Regions from separate parts of the Peribacillus sp. N1 genome, predicted to be linked through region 2. Evidence: riboswitches for the same ligand, from Rfam matches in the RefSeq annotation. Region 2 holds a riboswitch; the other holds the start of a gene.
What was found. Region 2 has a riboswitch for S-adenosylmethionine ahead of mmuP (S-methylmethionine permease). Riboswitches for the same ligand answer to the same signal wherever they lie in the genome.

Region 1 (4,681 bases), on a different contig from region 2:
GATAACCGTAAGCCAAAGCTAAATCTCCGACCCCGCCTGCACCGACGGCACCTGCCATGGCCGTAGATCCAACAAGCCCGATTGTCGCTGTTGTAAATGTAAGGATCAACGAACTAAGTCCCTCAGGAATCAAAAAACGATAAATGATTTGCCATGTCGTCGCCCCCATCGCCTGAGCTGCCTCGATGATCCCTTTGTCCACTTCCAACAGGGAGTTCTCCACAAGCCGGGCGATATAAGGAGCCGCGTAAAAGATTAGCGGAACAATGGCCGCATTCGTTCCGATCGCACTGCCTACAATCATTCTGGTAAACGGAATAAGTGCTACTAGCAAGATGATGAAAGGAACCGACCGCAATATATTGATGATCGGGTTCAATACATTAAAGACCCATTTATTCTCCAGGATATGGCCCTTTCTTGTAATGACAAGCAGGATACCAAGCGGAAGACCAATCAATCCGGAAAATACCAATGAGATGGCTACCATATAAAGTGTGTCACCGAAAGCTGTCGACAGCTGATCTGCCGTTATTTCCATTCCCCAAAGCGTATTACCCATTTATCTGCACCTCCTGGACGAGAATCCCCTCATCTTTAATATACTGATAAGCCTTGTCCACCTCATTTTTATTCCCGGTCACTTCGATGATCAAATTCCCGAAAGGCGTTTCCTGAATTTCAGAAATATTGGCTGATAAAACACTTAAATGAACATCATATTTCTTCGAGATGGTTGAAAGCAAAGGAGTACCCGAAGTAGTCCCAATAAAATTAATTTTCCAAATAATCGGGATATGGGACCCTATGCTTTTTAGGAAACTTTGTGGAATTTCGTCATGTATGACCGTTCTCACGAAGTTTTTTGCAATATCCGTTTGCGGCTTCGCAAAAACTTCGAAAACCGAACCTTGTTCAACGACGCATCCGCCCTCCATGACCGCTACCTTATTGCAAATTTCCCGAATGACAGACATCTCATGAGTGATTAGCAGAATGGTAATATTGTATTCTTTATTGATTTTCTTTAAGAGCTGCAGAACAGCACTCGTTGTTTGCGGATCCAATGCCGAGGTAGCTTCATCACACAATAAGATCGATGGATTGGTAGCCAATGCTCTCGCAATGCCGATCCGCTGCTTTTGACCGCCGGATAATTGTTCCGGATAACTCTTTGCTTTGCTCGATAAGCCAACGAACTCCAACAGCTCGCCTACCCGCTTTTTGATTTCTTTACCAGGGGTTCCCGATAAAATCAGCGGCATGGCGATATTATCAAAAACGGTCTTTGAGTTTAGCAAATTGAAATGCTGAAAGATCATCCCGATTTTTTTCTTTTCTGCCCGCAATTCCTTCGCGCTCAATTTGGTTAAATCCTTGCCCCCAACAATCACCGAACCATCTGAAGGATGTTCAAGCAAATTGACCAACCTGATCAACGTACTCTTCCCGGCCCCGCTATAACCGACTACACCGAATATATCCCCCTTTTCCACTGTCAAATTAATGCCCTTCAAAGCCTCGACAGTCTGTTTCTTTGTTTGATATACCTTTTTAACATTTTGAAACTCAATCATCCAATCTCCCCCCATGTTGTTTATTTGTACGAATTCATTATCCAGAGAGAAGAGCTTTGCAACGCTTCATAATGATAGGGTTAAATTCGAAACTCACGAGTAAATCTGCGAAACTCATGAGTAATTGCACCAAATTTCCTAATAACCATATACATTTTGAATAAACAAAAGAGGCCTCTTCCGTCATCAGACAGAAGAGGCCTCTTTAGACATAAAAAAGAGTAAACTCTTAAATTAATTATCTAAGAAAAGCTCCTTCTTATCTTTCAAACTTTCGTCCGTTGGAATTAGCACAGTATTTTTACAAAAGTAAAAACCCGCTGCCGAGGTATCATAGGGCCAAGTCCCTCCACATCTCTTGATAAGAATTAACGTTATATTTAATTATGTCCTTCACTATATATTCTAATTTCTCTAAAGTCAACCCTATTTTTCATCGGTTAAAATATTTTCACAGTATAGTGATTGACGCCTTTTAATTATATTAATATAGTTAAATTTTATATTCTATAATGATTTGCTCATTCTCCATACTGGGTATATTTCATTTTCTTCCCTTATCTTCATCATGCCTGAATTCTTATATAAGTGAATCGCCCTCTTGATTATCCGGAGAAACCCTTAAATGATATTCGGATACATTAAATCGCCCGAAAAAGTTTTCTGCATAGCGAACCAATTCCTTGCCAAGGCCTTTACTGCGGTATCCGGGAATAAGATAAAATAGATCTACATAGCCGATCTCAGTTCCTTCATACGCCCGAATTCGAAGTTCCATTTGCCCAATCGGTACTTGGTCCTTTTCAATGATCACCTGTCCCCCCGGGAATTTGCGGACCCTTTCTTCCATTCGTTGCAGATATGTATTTTCATCTCCAAAACCTGCCTCAGATCCAAAACTTACAACAAAGGAATCTTTCCTGAATTTAACGATAATATCTTTATCTTTGTCCGTATCAATGGTACGAAAGATCAACTTCATCCTCTCCTGTCATTTTAGTGAAATAGTTTTCAAGCAAAAAAAAAACATTTCACTTACGGTCTTCATGATATTTCATTATTTACTTTTCAAGCGTCTTATTTCATTTTCTCTGAAAGGATTTTTCCTTAATCCCTATAGGAATGGTCATAATATTAAATTAAAAACAAATGCAATATTGTTTGGTGAGTTCTAGTAATGGGGATTGGATTGGCACAAACAAATCTATTTAATTTTCGAGTCTAACTTTGCAGGGTAACCCTAAGTGAATGAATGTTCGAGAGGAATTTGTTTATTAAGCTCTAACTCAACTTTTTCCCAAGCATCCTTTTTCCCTTTCATTTACATTCCAATTATAATAGGTAAGTGGAATACATTTACATGATTATCCATTATAAAAATCATTGGAGGTATTGAAGATGAAAGTTGTTGCAATAGTGGGAAGTATCCGTAAAGAGTCTTACAACCTTAAGCTTGCCAAATATATTCAATCTAGATATCAAGATCGGTTCGATCTCGAAATATTGAACATTCGGGAATTACCTTTTTATGATCAAGATATTGAAAATGACCCTCCATCAGTTGTAAAAGAATTTAAAAGCAAAGTGGCCGAAGCAGATGCAGTTTTGTGGGTAACTCCTGAATACAACGGTACGATTCCAGGTGTATTGGGCAATGCAATCGATTGGTTATCACGTGTCGATAAAGTCTTAATCGGCAAACCATCATGGATCATGGGTGCTTCAATGGGGCAATTAGGAACGGTTAAAGCTCAATTGCATTTGCGTGAAATCTTATTCGCAATAGGCATCGCCTCCCCACTCCTTCCAGGGAATGAAGTATATGTTGGTGCAGTGCATGACAAAATCGATAACGAAGGCAGGCTTACACATGAGTCGACTGTCCAGTTTATCGATACGGTCGTGGATAATTTCATTAGCTGGTATAATCATCATACTCGTTAATGATTTAAAAAAGACTCCCAGCCGGTTTGAGCCTGCTGGGAGTCTTTTTGCATCATTAAACAAAATTCATCCTCTTCCCGCCTGGAATGCAGGGTATTTCGTCATTCCTCCGTCAGCGAATAGAGTGATGCCCGTTACATAACTGGACTCTGAAGATGCCAGCCATGCAGCAACCGCAGCAATTTCTTCAGGCTTTCCGATATACCCCATCGGAATCATGCTTTCAAGATCCTTTTTCTTTTCGGGATCTTCAAGCTTGTCGGCATTAATTGGCGTGGCGATGGCTCCAGGACCAATGCTGTTCACACGGATTCCCTTTGGTGCATATTCAAGTGCCAGTGTCTCCGTAAGCAGCTTCACCCCGCCCTTGCTTGCAGCATAATGAACGAATAAAGGCCAGGGAATCATCTCATGTACACTGGACATGTTTATAACATTCCCTTTAATGTCGTTCTCGACAAAATACTTGATAGCTTCACGGCAGCCCAAGAAATTTCCCGTTAAGTTGGTATTGATTACCCTATTCCAGTCGCTTAACGGCATCTCGTGAGACGGAACCGGATTTTCAATTCCTGCATTATTGATGAATATATCGAGTTTCCCGAAATTCTTTATCGCTGATTGAACAAGATTAATCACATCTTCTTCAACGGTGACATCGCCTTTTACTGCAATTGCTTCCCCGCCATTTGTTTTGATTTCCTCCATTACACTATCCGCTTCCTCTGATTTAGTGCGATAATTAACCACGACCTTTGCCTTTTCCTTGGCAAAGCGAATGGCCATCGCTTTCCCTAAACCAGTGGATGAACCGGTTATAACAACGACCTTACCTTCTAAATCTGTATACATTTAATCACCCTCCAATTAACTTTTTGCCATCCCGAGCATAATCCCAGCAATGATGATCAAGATAATTCCGATTATGATTCCAATTAGTTGGCGTTTCGTTTTCTTTTCACGTAAAATGATGATCCCGCCGAGAGTTGAGATGACAATGCCCATTTGCGAAAGGGAAAAACTAGTGGCCACTCCCACACGGGGCTGGGATATGAATAAAAACATATTCCCTGCAGCCCATATCAATCCCGGAATGATATTGCGAATCGTATATTTATTAAACGGTTTATGTTTAAAAGTCAATAACAGACCGCCTATTA
Region 2 (4,681 bases):
AGCACCTAGGTGAGAACCTTGCCCTGCCGCCATTTTTAGAATCAAAAAGAAAAGATATTGAATCGAATTTAAAACCACTGAATACAAAATCAACTAATTAATCAAGGGGAAAGGAAGGAATCGGCATGCAAAAGCAAAATGCAGGAATACATCATATAACCGCAATTGTAGGCAATCCTCAAGAGAATTTGGATTTTTATGCTGGAGTGCTGGGAATGCGTATGGTGAAGAAAACCGTTAATTTTGATGATCCAGGCACCTATCATTTATATTTCGGAGATGAATCAGGTTCACCGGGCACTATCATCACTTTCTTTCCTTGGCCTGGGGCATACCGAGGGACAATTGGCTCCGGACAAGTGGGGATAACAACATATGCCATTCCGGAAGGTTCATTGGGCTTCTGGGAAACGCGCTTGGGTAAATTTAATATTGACTTTGAAAAGATCTCACGCTTCGGCGAGGATTATCTGGGATTTCAGGACCCACATGGATTGCAACTTGAACTGGTTGAGCGTAAAGAAGGTAAAAATAGCGAGTGGTCATTCGGCGGTGTACCAGCTGATAAGGCAATCAAGGGATTCGGCGGTGCTGTATTATTGACGTCTAAACCGATCAAAACGATGGAACTTTTAGAGGAAGTGATGGGTTTGCAAAAGATGGGGGAAGAGGGCGATTTCATTCGCTTCAAATCCACATCGGACATCGGAAATTTGATAGATGTTAAAAAAACGGTTTTGCCAAATGGGAAAATCGGAGTGGGAACTGTTCATCATCTTGCATGGCGTGCAAGCGATAATGAAGATCATAAAGAATGGAGGGAACATATCGCAAACCATGGCTATGGCGTGACACCCTTTAAAGACCGCCAATACTTCGATGCCATTTATTTCAGGGAAGATGGAGGCATACTCTTTGAAGTTGCCACAGATCCACCTGGCTTTGCTCATGATGAAACGAAGGAAACGATGGGTAGTAAATTAATGCTGCCGCCATGGCTTGAAGAAAAAAGGGAAATTATGGAGAAAACGTTACTGCCGGCAGTGCCGAGGGTACTAGAGGAGGATAAATGATGAAGCATATTTTTCAAAAAGGAAGTAATCCAGATGCACCGTTGCTTTTGCTTTTACATGGCACTGGGGGAACGGAAACGGATCTTTTGCCATTATCGGAGATGGTTTCACCGGGATCATCCGTACTCAGCGTACGGGGAAATGTACTTGAAAACGGAATGCCCCGTTATTTCCGCCGGCTGGCTGAAGGAGTTTTTGATGAAGAAGATTTGATTTTCCGTACGAAGGAGCTTTATGACTTCTTGGAATCAGCGTCCGGACAATATGACTTCGATCGTGACAGAGTGGTGGCATTAGGTTATTCTAATGGTGCAAACATAGCAGCAAGTTTGATGTTCCATTTCGAAGGGGCATTAAAAGGAGCGATTCTTCATCATCCAATGGTGCCTAGACGCGGGATTGCTTTGCCGTCCCTATCGGATATACCTGTATTCATTGCTGCAGGTAAAAACGATCCGATATGCCCCGCAGCAGAAACTGATGAACTTAATCGGATTTTACTGCAAGCGGGTGCTGCGGTGGACGTTCACTGGGAAAATTACGGTCATCAGTTAACACGTACAGAGGTTGATGCAGCAAGTTCATGGTTTCAAAAGAACTTTTTATAAGAATGAGAGGGATGAAGATGATTTCAGTAAATCCTGAAAGTCTTACAGAACGGGAAAATTATAAGTTTTTGACTGGAAGCATCATACCGAGACCAATAGCCCTGGTCACGACACAATCCGAAACCGGTACAATCAATATAGCGCCGTTCAGTTTTTTTAACATAGTCAGTTCCAATCCTCCGATGATTTCCATTTCTGTTCAACGGAAAGAAGGAGTTTTTAAGGACACGGCCCGAAATGCAATTCAAACAGGTGAATTCGTTGTTCATATCACTGATGAAGACAATGTTGCTGATGCAAATCGAACGGCCAAGGAACTCCCGTCTGACGAAAGTGAATTGGGTCTTACCAATTTCACTCAGGCTGTTAGTGATAAGGTGTCGGTACCAGGATTGCAAGAAGCGAAGGTACGCTTTGAATGCACATTGGAGCATGCGATACCTTTGGCAGGTTCCAAGAATAAACCTGGTTGTGATTTATTGATAGGGAAAATAGTCTGCTATCATATAGAGCAGGAGATTTACCATAATGGCCGAATTGACCAGAAGCGGCTAAAACCAGTAGCAAGATTAGCGGGTCATACTTATACAAAACTAGGAGAATTATTTGAAATTGAAAGACCTTAAGGAATATAAGAAAAATGGCGTCATCTTTTAAGGTGTCGTCATTTTTTAAAAATTATTCCCGGTTAGCATTATTTACAATTCTATAATGTAAGCGACTGTTCCAAAAACAAGTTCATATCTATGCCAAAGGTGCGTTGATCGTTTGGATTTTAAAGGAAGTCTTTACAAACCGAAACAAAACTTGACAATTTTTTCATAGATTGATAAAGTTATAAAAAAATAATTTCTTATCCAGAGAGGTGGAGGGACTGGCCCTATGAAACCTCAGCAACAGGTCTGCAATGACACTGTGCTAATTCCAGGGGGTGAAACCTTGATAGATAAGACCGTACGTGTTTATTTGTCAGTAACGCACTCTTTTTTAGAGTGCGTTTTCGTTTTTTCTGGATGCAAGATAAAGGAGAGTAAGAATGGAGAACAAAAGGAAGCATGATTTTCAAAGGAAAATGCAGGCACGGCATATAATAATGCTATCGCTTGGCGGGGTGATTGGAACAGGTTTATTCTTAAGTTCGGGTTATACGATTCAACAGGCAGGCCCGTTTGGCACCATCCTTTCGTATCTGATTGGGGCATTAGTGGTTTATCTAGTCATGCTATGTCTAGGGGAACTGGCAGTACATATGCCCGAGACAGGTGCGTTTCATAGCTACTCAGCTAAATACATAGGTCCTGGGACAGGGTATACAGTAGCCTGGTTGTATTGGCTAACTTGGACAGTTGCACTTGGTTCGGAATTCACGGCTGCAGGATTGTTGATGCAGAGATGGTTTCCATCAATCAATGTCTGGATATGGAGTGCACTATTTGCCATATTGGTTTTGGCATTAAATGCGTGGACCGTTAAATTTTTCGCTGAATCCGAATTCTGGTTTGCGTCTATAAAGGTATTTGCCATTGTGATTTTCATTATTTTGGGAGCAGCGGCAATGCTAGGTTTCATTCCAATAATTCATTCACAATCCGCTCCGTTATTCTCCAATTTTACAAGTGAAGGTTTATTTCCGAATGGTGCTTTTGCCATTATAATGACGATGCTTGCGGTGAATTTCGCATTCTCTGGAACTGAATTAATTGGAATTGCAGCTGGAGAAACTGTGAATCCAGAAAAAACGATACCAAAGGCAATCCGTATGACATTATGGAGATTGATTATCTTTTTTGTAGGAACCATCGTTGTATTATCCGCATTATTGCCTATTTCGGATGCAAGCGTATTAGAAAGCCCCTTTGTGGCAGTTCTTGAACGGATTGGTGTGCCATATGCAGCGGATATTATGAACTTTGTTATATTAACTGCCATTTTGTCTGCTGCAAACTCAGGACTGTATGCGGCATCCAGAATGCTTTGGTCACTTGCAGATAAGGAAACTATATCACCAATATTTGCAAAATTGACAAAACGGGGAGTTCCGATAAATGCAGTCCTTTTCAGTATGTTGGGCGGCTGCTTAGCCCTGTTTTCGAGTATTATTGCACCGGATACTGTTTACATAGTGCTTGTATCCATTTCTGGACTAGCCGTTGTTGTAGTTTGGATGAGTATTAGCATGTCGCAATTTCTATTTCGCAGACGATATATAAACGAAGGAAATTCAGTAAATGACTTAGCTTATCGAACGCCATTATATCCACTCGTACCAATCGTTTCTTTTATGCTATGCCTAGCTTCTTGCATAGGAATTGCATTTGATCCTACACAACGAATTGCACTATATTGTGGCATTCCATTTATTTTGTTTTGCTATGGAAGTTATTATCTGACACAAAACCATAAAGAAAAGAGGAGTAGATCATGAACATTAAAACTAACCCAATTGACGCTATTTTACGAGATCATTCAGTCATGATTTTAGACGGAGCTTTAGCTACAGAGCTAGAGAGGCATGGATGTGATTTGGACGACCCGCTCTGGTCTGCACGTGTATTACTTGAAAATCCAGAAGTGATTTATCAAGTGCATTCTGACTATTTTCGTGCTGGAGCGGATTGTGCGATTACGGCTAGCTACCAAGCCACTGTTGAAGGTTTCGCCCTCCGCGGAATACAAGAAAAAGAGGCTTTGGAGCTAATCAGGAAAACGGTTTTACTCGCAAGAAAAGCAAGAGATGATTTTTGGAAGGAAGAAAATCAAACGCTTAGGCCTAAGCCATTGGTTGCTGCATCTGTTGGGCCTTATGGGGCTTATCTTGCAGATGGTTCAGAGTATGTAGGAAACTATGGTGTTTCGGATGAAACTTTAATTGCATTCCATAGCTCACGAATATCAGCGTTGATTGAAGCTGGAGCTGACCTTTTAGCATTTGAAACGATTCCTTCCCTGCAAGAAGCAAAAGTATTATATTCATTATTGAAGGATTATCCAGAAGTGTAT

Region 1: it holds a riboswitch for S-adenosylmethionine, as region 2 does, so the genes downstream of both, ACYP5M_RS12740 (methionine ABC transporter ATP-binding protein) here and mmuP (S-methylmethionine permease) in region 2, are expected to answer to the same signal.

Annotation. Positions count from the first base shown of each region.
Region 1 covers NZ_BAAHZO010000002.1:868,197-872,877, forward strand. The annotation lists gene ACYP5M_RS12735 (methionine ABC transporter permease) at 1-541, opposite strand, end outside; gene ACYP5M_RS12740 (methionine ABC transporter ATP-binding protein) at 555-1,577, opposite strand; SAM riboswitch class I at 1,834-1,945, opposite strand; gene ACYP5M_RS12745 (GNAT family N-acetyltransferase) at 2,158-2,553, opposite strand; gene ACYP5M_RS12750 (NADPH-dependent FMN reductase) at 2,976-3,521, shown strand; gene ACYP5M_RS12755 (SDR family oxidoreductase) at 3,588-4,373, opposite strand; gene ACYP5M_RS12760 (RhaT/GlcU family sugar-proton symporter) at 4,389-4,681, opposite strand, start outside.
Region 2 covers NZ_BAAHZO010000001.1:1,097,953-1,102,633, reverse strand. The annotation lists gene ACYP5M_RS05180 (ring-cleaving dioxygenase) at 1-101, shown strand, start outside; gene ACYP5M_RS05175 (ring-cleaving dioxygenase) at 126-1,073, shown strand; gene ACYP5M_RS05170 (alpha/beta hydrolase) at 1,073-1,681, shown strand; gene ACYP5M_RS05165 (flavin reductase family protein) at 1,699-2,307, shown strand; SAM riboswitch class I at 2,532-2,634, shown strand; gene mmuP (S-methylmethionine permease) at 2,718-4,106, shown strand; gene mmuM (homocysteine S-methyltransferase) at 4,103-4,681, shown strand, end outside.